DNA from 3 places in the Ruegeria sp. YKSD179 genome. Region 3 is predicted to be linked to each of the others. Evidence: riboswitches for the same ligand, from Rfam matches in the RefSeq annotation. Region 3 holds a riboswitch; each other region holds the start of a gene.
What was found. A riboswitch is a leader RNA that binds a small molecule or an ion and turns the genes downstream of it on or off. The one in region 3 is predicted to bind thiamine pyrophosphate.
Positions count from the first base shown of each region.

Region 1: another riboswitch for thiamine pyrophosphate. It lies ahead of thiB (thiamine ABC transporter substrate binding subunit); the one in region 3 lies ahead of AC2FNE_RS23080 (ABC transporter substrate-binding protein).
Region 2: another riboswitch for thiamine pyrophosphate. It lies ahead of thiD (bifunctional hydroxymethylpyrimidine kinase/phosphomethylpyrimidine kinase); the one in region 3 lies ahead of AC2FNE_RS23080 (ABC transporter substrate-binding protein).

Region 1 is NZ_JBXWRL010000054.1:12,292-15,567, reverse strand. It holds gene AC2FNE_RS20365 (thiamine/thiamine pyrophosphate ABC transporter permease ThiP) at 1-721, opposite strand, end outside; gene thiB (thiamine ABC transporter substrate binding subunit) at 697-1,677, opposite strand; TPP riboswitch at 1,710-1,815, opposite strand; gene xylB (xylulokinase) at 2,148-3,276, shown strand, end outside.
Region 2 is NZ_JBXWRL010000018.1:52,020-55,295, reverse strand. It holds gene dnaK (molecular chaperone DnaK) at 1-44, shown strand, start outside; gene dnaJ (molecular chaperone DnaJ) at 119-1,267, shown strand; TPP riboswitch at 1,474-1,580, shown strand; gene thiD (bifunctional hydroxymethylpyrimidine kinase/phosphomethylpyrimidine kinase) at 1,623-2,426, shown strand; gene AC2FNE_RS11505 (FAD-dependent oxidoreductase) at 2,423-3,276, shown strand, end outside.
Region 3 is NZ_JBXWRL010000079.1:4,018-7,293, reverse strand. It holds gene AC2FNE_RS23090 (L-iditol 2-dehydrogenase) at 1-122, shown strand, start outside; gene AC2FNE_RS23085 (mannitol dehydrogenase family protein) at 122-1,615, shown strand; TPP riboswitch at 1,804-1,903, shown strand; gene AC2FNE_RS23080 (ABC transporter substrate-binding protein) at 2,113-3,048, shown strand; gene nrtS (nitrate/nitrite transporter NrtS) at 3,252-3,276, opposite strand, start outside.

The DNA of each region.
Region 1 (3,276 bases), on a different contig from region 3:
CAGTGGACAAAAGCGCAGCGCGACCCAAATTAAAATCGTAAGTAAACGCCTGATAGATTGCGAGTTCAATCGTTGTTGCGCGCGGTCCACCGCCTAACGTCAACGCGACAGCGAAGCTGGTCAAGCAGATCGCGAAAACTACTGCCAGAACGCTGGGTAGAACGCGCTTCAGCATCGGCCACTCAAGCAATCGAAACATTGCCATACCCTTGCAGTTCAGCTGCGCAGCTAGCCGAAACTGTTCAGCCGGAATTTCCTGCCATCCCTGAAGAAGAAGACGAGTCGCCAAGGGCAAGTTGAAGAATACGTGTGCCAACACCACACCGTGTAATCCGTATACACGGATGGCCGGAAGACCAAAGAAGCCCAAAGCCTCAGAAATCCAACCTGCCCTTCCAAATACTTGTAGAATGCCAAGTATTGCAACAATCACCGGCAAAATAAACGGAGCCCCTAACAAGGCTATCAATACCTGCCTGCCAAAAAACCTCCTGCGCGCCAGCGCACGTGCAGTCGGGATGGCAAGGCCAGCGCTGATCACCGAAGACAAAACTGCCTGTGTCAGCGTAAAACGCAAGGCAGCCCAGTCGGAAAACGCAAACATCCCACCAGAGTCAGCACGCAGGGCAACTGCTGCCAAAGTACCCAGTATCAGTGCAGCAACAAGCGTGGCTGCACCGACACCGGGTAGAGGGCTTATTGGCTGAGCGCGCTCAGCCATTCCGAAATTGCCTGTTCACGTTCGGTTGCGGCCTGATCCGGCTCAAACAAAAGCGCCTTTTGGGGGACAATCAAAGTCTCGAATCCCTTAGGCAGCCCATTGGCCGGAGTTACCGCCGGATACATCCAGTTGGTCGTAGGAATAATCTGTTGGAATTTGTCTGACACCATAAACTGCAAAAATTGATCAGCAAGTTCGGACTGATCGGTATTCGCCAGTTTTGCGGCAACTTCGACCTGCATGTAGTGACCTTCGTCAAAGGACGCGGCCGCCTTACTGTCGTCTTCTTCAGCGATCAAATGATAAGCGGGAGATGTGGTGTAGCTGAGGACCATGTCAGCTTCACCTTCAAGGAAAAGTCCATAAGCTTCTGACCACCCCTTGGTAACCGTCACGATATTGTCGGCCAAGCCCGCCCAAATTTCCGATGCCTCCTCGCCATATGCTGCCTTGACCCACAAGAGCAGGCCCAGACCCGGCGTCGAAGAGCGAGGATCTTGGATGATGATCTTAGTATCACTATCTGCCAATTCACGGAAGTTAGCAGGGGCTACCGCATCGGCATTAAGAACAAACGCGAAATAACCCCAGTCGAATGGCACAAATACTTCGTCCGACCACTCGATCGGGAGGTTGTACTCTGCAATCACCGAATGAGGGGCAAAAAGACCGGTTTCCTTTGCAGATGTGATCAGGTTGTTATCAAGCCCAAGCACGACATCGGCGTCTGTGTTTTCGCCCTCAAGACGAATGCGAGACAAAAGCGCCGCACCGTCTTCGATGCCAACAAGGTTCAACTTGCAGTCGCAAACCTCTTCAAACGCAGCTTCCACTTGCGGACCTGGTCCCCAATCGGAAACAAAACTGTCATACGTGTAAACGGTCAGCTGAGGTTTGTCGGCGGCAAAAGCCGCTGTTGCACTCAGAAGTCCCGCAGCAATTAGCAGATGCTTCATGTCATCCTCCATTGCGGCGAGAGGGCAAGGATGGATGAAACCGTCACCTTTCCCTCCGCCGGTTCTAGCCGGTTCAGGTTCAACGGGTTCGTCAAACGACGTCTCAGCGCGGCTTACCGCGCACCCCGAGGTAAAACTGTGATTAGGAGGAACTGGAAGAAAATACAACCAAAACCAACTTCATCTAATCCTATCTGACAAAACCTACTGACGAGTCCCCGCATATCTTGACCGAGGAATGTTGTTGAAAATGCGACCTTGTATTTTCCGAAGTCAGTTTGGGTAAAACAGGGGCTTGAATTTACTACATTACATACGAATCCGAATACGTAGGAGCGGAAGAACCTGCCACGTTTTTGAAGTCAGGGATAGGTATGGTAAAGGTTCCAAACTCGTGAAACTTTTGTTGACAAGACGTCTTTACGTAATAATTTTACCCACTGAAATAATAATCGAAAGAGGGGCGCAAAGTGTATCTTGGGTTGGACTTGGGAACGTCGGGGCTCAGGGGAATTCTTATGGACGAAGCGGGTGTCGTAATTAGCGAAGCCGAAGCTGCCATTACAACTTCGAACCCCAAACCCGGCTGGTCCGAACAATCTCCGCTGGACTGGGTGGCCGCTTGCGAGAAAGTAATCGGAAATCTTCGCTCGTCCAATAACAAGGAATTTTGCGCGCTAAAAGGAATAGGCCTTAGCGGACATATGCACGGGGCGACATTGCTTGATGGTGAAGGCAATGCCTTGCGACCCTGCATCCTTTGGAATGACACTAGGTCTGCAGACGAGGCGAAGAAGCTCGACCAATATCCGGAAATGCGAAAGATTTCAGGAAATATCGTCTTTCCTGGCTTCACCGCTCCAAAACTGGAATGGGTTAGGTCACACGAGCCTGATATCTTTTCCAAAACCGCCAAAGTTCTATTACCGAAAGATTACTTAAGACTTTGGCTAACCGGGGAATATGTCAGTGAAATGTCCGATAGCGCGGGAACATCGTGGCTGGATGTTAACGCGCGGACTTGGTCGAATACAGCACTCGAACTAAGCAATATGCGTCTCGATCAAATGCCTCGCTTACTTGAAGGGAGCGAGTCTTCTGGCGAGCTTCGGCCCGAACTGCGACAAGAATGGGGTTTGTCCGAACCTGTCATTGTTGCTGGTGGCGCGGGCGACAATGCTGCTGCGGCGTGCGGGATCGGATGCATAAACGAAGGCGATGGATTTTTGTCCTTGGGTACGTCAGGTGTTTTGCTTGTAGCCCGGGAATCCTGCAGCCCTGCACCAGAGACCGCAGTTCACAGTTTTTGCCATGCAGTGCCTAACCGCTGGATCCAGATGGGAGTTATCCTTTCTGCCACTAACAGCTTGAACTGGCTTTCACGCAATGTGGGCCAACCAGTTCGCACGCTGGCTTCCGATTTGCCCCAAAACATAACTGGCCCGTCTTCGATAACATTTCTGCCGTATTTGTCAGGCGAACGGACTCCTCATAACGACAGCGCAATTCGTGGCGCGTTTTTGGGAATAGATGTTGCTACCGAGCAGGCAGACCTCACCCAGTCCGTGATGGAAGGTGTTGCTTATGCAATGAGGGACT
Region 2 (3,276 bases), on a different contig from region 3:
TCGATGCCGAGTTCGAAGATCTGGACGACGACAAGCGTAACTAACGGAAAGCCGGGCCAATTCGGGCCGGTCCGGTTGCCGGGCCGGCCCGATTACGTTGAGGCAGAAGGACATGCTGATGTCAAAACGCGACTATTACGAAGTGCTCGGTGTGTCCAAGGGCGCTTCGGCGGATGAGATCAAAAAGGGCTTTCGTAGAAAAGCCAAGGAACTTCACCCGGACCGCAACAAGGACAACCCCGACGCAGAAGCGCAGTTTAAAGAGGCTAACGAGGCCTATGATATTCTGCGCGATGCCGACAAAAAGGCAGCCTACGACCGTTTCGGTCATGCCGCGTTTGAAAACGGTATGGGAGGCGGAGGCCGCCCCGGCGGTGGGTTCGGCGGTCAGGGAGATTTTTCAAGCGCGTTTTCGGACGTGTTTGATGATCTGTTCGGCGACTTCATGGGCGGTCAAAGGGGCGGCGGCGGTCGTCGTGCCGCGCGGGGTTCGGACCTACGGTATAACCTTCGGGTAACCCTTGAGGAAGCCTTTGGCGGTTTGCAGAAGACCATAAACGTGCCGACGGCAGTTGCCTGTTCGTCTTGTGAAGGTACCGGCGCGGAGGGTGGCGTTGAGCCCACGACCTGCCCGACGTGCTCTGGCATGGGAAAAGTCCGGGCGCAACAGGGTTTCTTTACGGTGGAGCGTACGTGTCCAACCTGTTCGGGGCTGGGCCAGATCATTAAGAACCCGTGTAAGTCGTGCCAAGGTGCTGGTCGCGTCGAAAAAGAACGCGCGTTGTCGGTCAACATTCCCGCAGGTGTTGAAACAGGTACACGCATTCGTCTTGCAGGCGAGGGCGAGGCTGGAATGCGCGGCGGACCTCCGGGTGACTTGTATATATTTGTCGAGGTCTCTGATCATAAACTTTTCGAACGCGACAGCGTGAATCTCTATTGCCGTGTTCCGGTCAGCATGGCTAAGGCGGCGCTGGGCGGCTCGATCGAAGTTCCGACCATCGACGGTGGGCGTGGGCGCGTTCAGATACCAGCAGGCAGCCAATCTGGTCGCCAGATGCGCCTGCGCGGAAAGGGCATGCCGGCCCTGCGCGGCGGCGGCGTTGGCGATATGTTCATCGAGTTAGCGGTGGAAACTCCGGTCAACCTGACAAGCCGCCAAAAGGAAATTCTGAAAGAGTTTGAAGATTTGGGCGAAGACAATCACCCGGAATCTAAAAACTTCTTTTCGTCTGTAAAGTCATTCTGGGACGGAATGAAAGGCTGAGTCCAACTTGACTCGGCTTTGCCGACACTTCTCATATTTTTGGACCAGATCAATGGGGACAACTAGTTTTGATCTGGTCTCACTGTCTCTGTGGTGGTTGGCGCTATCTGTGAATTGAATCAAGTTCATTTACTCTATTTTTTCCAAATTTGACGATAGAATTTCGTATTTGCGCTTGAACTCAGACTCACCACCTGAGAATGTCCCTCCAACCGTTGGGGTGCCCTGATTGGAGGGCTGAGAGGCGTTGCTGCGTCAACCCATCGAACCTGATCCGGGCAATACCGGCGTAGGGAACGGTCTATTATGCACAGACGTTTTCTATGTTCGCTTTGCCTTTTATTGGAGCAAAGGCATGGCGTACGTAGCTTTGGCAATAGCTGGATCCGACAGCGGCGGGGGCGCGGGCATTCAGGCGGACCTAAAAGCCATGTCCGCGCTTGGCGTTTTTGGCGCCAGCGTAATCACTGCGGTAACCGCTCAAAACACACAGACCGTCAAGGCTGTTCACGGTATCCCGCAGGACGTAATTGCAGCACAAATCGAAGCAGTTCTGTCCGATCTTGATGTCGGCGCGATCAAGGTGGGAATGCTTGCAACGCGCGAGATAATCCAGACCGTGGCGATTGGCCTTCAGGGTTACGAAGGTCCACTGGTACTTGATCCAGTCATGATAGCAAAGTCCGGAGATGTTCTGTTGCGGCAAGATGCAGTTCGGACGCTACGCGAAACACTGTTGCCGCGCGCAACGGTTTTGACACCCAACTTGCCCGAGGCCGCCCTATTGCTCGATGCCCCTTTGGCGGAATCACCGAAGGAAATGGCAGAACAGGGGTTGGCTTTGTGCGAGTTCGGCGCGGGTGCAGTCCTGATGAAGGGCGGCCACGCAATCGGGGAAACTTGCCACGATCTATTGATTGACTGCAAAGGTATAGTTGGTGAATTCAAGGCCCGACGAAGGAAGACGAAGAATACTCATGGTACGGGATGTACCCTGTCATCTTCCGTTGCTGCAGGGTTGGCAAGTGGGCTTGATTTGAAGCTGGCCACCGCAACTGCACATGCCTACTTGCAGGGCGCGATCGCGCATGCGGACGATTTGAAAATCGGTTCTGGCCACGGTCCAGTTCATCACTTCCATAAGGTTTGGGCGACGTGAGCAAGTGGTCGGTAATTGGTGCCGGAGTGGCGGGCTTGACTGTGGCGAGCGAGCTGTCTGCCAGGGGTGAGTCGGTGACCGTCTATGACACCAAAGGATTGCCCGGAAAGCAAAGTTGTTCGTGGTGGGCAGGTGGCATGTTGGCACCTTGGTGCGAATCCGAAAAGGCGGAAGAACCGGTTCTGAGGCTGGGCCGAAAAGCGATCGCTTGGTGGGCAAACAGAACCGAAATTACAGAAAACGGAACTTTAGTCGTTGCGAACAAGCGCGACGCTCCGGACCTAAAGAGGTTCGGGCGGCGAACCGGGGGTTTCTGCAAGATAAAGGATGTCCAATTGCTAAAGTTAGAGCCTGACCTGACTGGTTTTGACGATGGACTGTTTTTTGCAGAAGAAGCCCATTTGGATCCCAGAAGGGCCCTGCGTGATCTGCATAACTACTTAATCAACCAAGGCGTGAAAATCAGTCGTCAAACTGCACCAAGCAACCTTGGAAACACGATTGACTGCCGGGGGTTGAGTGCTCGGGACGTTCTTAAAGATTTGCGGGGGGTCAAGGGTGAAATGCTTATCATCCGTTGTCCCGACGTACGATTGTCTCGACCTGTGCGACTGTTGCATCCGCGAATACCTCTTTATGTCGTGCCGCGTGGCGACGGCGTCTACATGCTGGGTGCGACCATGATTGAGGCTGAGGATCGTGGTCGCATTACCGCCCGGTCAATGCTGGAATTGCTGAGCGCTGCTTATTCCCTGAACCCCGCCTTTGGTGAGGCAGAAGTTCTGGAAGTTGGTGTCGACTTACGCCCTGCGTTTCCGGACAACCTGCCGCGTATCAGGCGTCGAGGACG
Region 3 (3,276 bases):
CCTATGGCCGCATGGGGCGCGCTGAGGATCTGACGGGGATGGCCGTTTTCCTGGCATCTGATGAAGCTGAGTACATCGTGGCTCAAACCTACAATGTCGACGGTGGAAATTGGATGAGCTGATGAACCCAACAGCAAAGGCGAATGCACCGGTAAAATTGCGGTGCGACCGATTAAATGATTTGCCCGCGCACGTCAAAACACCGAAGTACCGGCGCGAGGATTTGAAGCCTGGCATCGTTCATATCGGCCTTGGGAATTTCCACCGTGCGCATCAGGCTTGGTATATCCACCAACTCATGCAGCAAGGCGTGGCAAAGGATTGGGCGATCATAGGGGCAGGGGTTCGAGCCTATGACGCAGCAATGCGTGAGAGGTTATTGGCGCAAGACTGTCTCACGACACTGATTGAATTGGACCCATCCGGAACATCTGCCGAAGTTATCGGCCCTATGATCGGCTATCTTCCAATCGAGTCTGACAATTCGTCGCTGATCCGGCAAATGGCCGAACCGGCCATCCGCATTGTGTCACTTACTGTGACCGAAGGCGGGTACTACCTCGACGCGAATTCTTCAGAATTCGATATTCATCACGAAGAAATACTCCGTGATGCTCAAAATCCCGACCATCCAGGCACGGCATTCGGCGCAATTGTGGCGGCACTTGCACGGCGCAGGTCGGCCGGGCTGAAACCCTTCACGGTTCTTAGTTGCGACAACCTGCAAAGCAATGGCGCGATCCTGCGAAACTGCGTTGTTGGGTTGGCAGGGCTATCTGACCCGGGATTGGCTGATTGGATTGATCGATACGGAGCTTTTCCAAATTCGATGGTGGATTGCATTGTGCCGGCCACAACGGATCAGGTGGTCGAACAAGCTATGGAACTAGGCATCAATGATCTCGCACCTGTAACGCATGAGAACTTTCGGCAATGGGTGATTGAAGACAATTTCTGTGGAGATCGACCCCCGTTTGAAAATGTTGGCGTAACAATAACGAAAAACGTTCACGCCTATGAGGTGATGAAACTGCGTATATTAAACGGCGGTCATCAGCTTCTTGCAAATGTGGGAGAGATCCTGAGTGCACCGACAATTTCATCCTGCATGCAGGATCCAGATATCTCGGAGTTCTTCCAGAAGGTTCAGGTTGAAGAAATTGTGCCTCTTGTTCAGGCTGTTCCAGGGGCTAGCCCAGTCGACTATCTTGCTTTGGTAAAGAGGCGGTTCTCCAATACTGCGATCCACGACACAACCCGCAGAGTAGCTTTTGACGGGTCTTCCCGGCATCCGGGGTTTTTGCTGCCGTCGCTGCGTGATGCTATAAACGCTGGGACGCCTATCTCTGGCTTGGCATTGTCACAAGCGCTTTGGTGCCGGATGTGCACTGGCCTTCGCGAAGATGGGACCGAGATTTCCCCGAACGATCCGATCTGGAACGAATTGAAAGGTGCCGCCCTCGCAGCGCATGAGGGAGCGCAGGCGTGGATTGGAAAAGCCAACCTTTACGGCGAAATTGGTCACGACGAGCGCTTTGCGGCTCAGTTCAAAGTTTGGTTAGACGAGATTGTTAAAAACGGTAGCCGTGCAGCGATACGTCGTTATTTGGCTTAACGGAACGGAGTGGTCCGAATTCTAACCAATTGGATGCTGGAAAATCGGCTTTGCAACGGCGATTGTATCGGTAATGATCATCTCAATCAGTAACCATCATTGTGTGTGGGCAAACGCAAAACACGACCTTTGGGGATCATCCCGAATGAAAACTGATTGACATGTCGCGGCCAACTTCACTATTTCCCGGCTTACTGTTGGGGTGCCAAATTTCGGCTGAGACGTTTACGCGAACCCATTGAACCTGAACCGGTTAGAACCGGCGTAGGAAACAGTTTCAAGGTGGACCCCACCGCTGGTTTCCCTCGCTCGTTCTGACATAAGTCGAAGAGATTCTGGGCGTGTCGTCCATAAGATTTGCTGCAAATGATAAATTTGAAAACACCGGCAATTCTAAGTCGTCTGGCCTGTGTTTTGTCAGGGTAAAGAACGTCGGCAGATCTCCGAAATGTCCTGATGAGCTACTTTGTTAGCTTTTGTGAACAAGGAAACCAATTGTGAAACATCTGATAATGTGCGCGGCCCTCGTCCTGCCGACACCTGTGTGGGCAACTGACAAGATGACCATTCTACTTGACTGGTTTGTAAACCCTGACCACGGACCCATCATTGTCGCTCAGGAACTTGGGTATTTTTCCAATGCAGGGTTGGATATTGAAATCATTCCTCCGGCAGATCCATCAGCGCCCGCCAAGTTGGTTGCTGCAGGGAAAGCAGATTTAGCGGTCAGTTATCAACCTAATCATCACCTGCAGGTGGCAGAAGGTTTGCCTCTGGTCCGAGTAGGTACTCTGATAGCCACTCCTCTAAACTGTCTACTGGTTCTGAAAGACGGATCAGTAAAGCAAGTTTCAGACCTAAAGGGCGGCAAAATAGGATTTTCGGTTTCTGGTTTCGAAGAAGCATTGTTGACAACCATATTGAAGCGAAATGGCGTCAGCCTGGATGAGATCGAACTTGTGAATGTAAATTTCTCGCTGGGGTCGTCGGTTATGTCCGGTCAGGTCGATGCCGTAATCGGAGCCTACCGGAACTTTGAACTAAATCAGATGAAAATAGAAGGCGTCGAAGGGAGGTGTTTTTACGTAGAGGAAGAGGGAGTGCCGACCTACGATGAATTGATTTATGTGGCGAACGCTGATCGAATGGATTCAGATTTGGTTCGTCGGTTTTTGGGTGCTACCCAATTGGCCACTCAGTTCATTGTCAACAACCCGATCGAAAGTTGGAGCGTCTTCAAAAACTACGCTGCGGAGTTGAATGACGATTTGAACGCAAAGGCTTGGATCGACACGTTGCCAAGGTTTGCTCTACGTCCTGAGGCCCTGGACGAAGGTCGCTATGAACGGTTCGAAGCGTTCCTCTCGGATATTGGGCTGGTTGAGGGTACTAGACCCGTCTCGAAATTGGCGGTTGATTTAGGAGAGCAATAATCAAGCGACCATTAAACATGGTAAAAACCCAGCCATCGAATTGCAATTCGATGGTTGCAGGTCACAAAGGTTGAGATTGAATTTGCTATGTGCTGACGAACGCTTTGACGTGTCATCGCGCATATTACCTTCTTCAATGTATGCCCTAGGAGATTGCGTTGAGTCAGTTGAGGATGGTTCGGGGTTCACAATTGTAGCAAATGTTATGCCGACTCGCTTTCGATGACC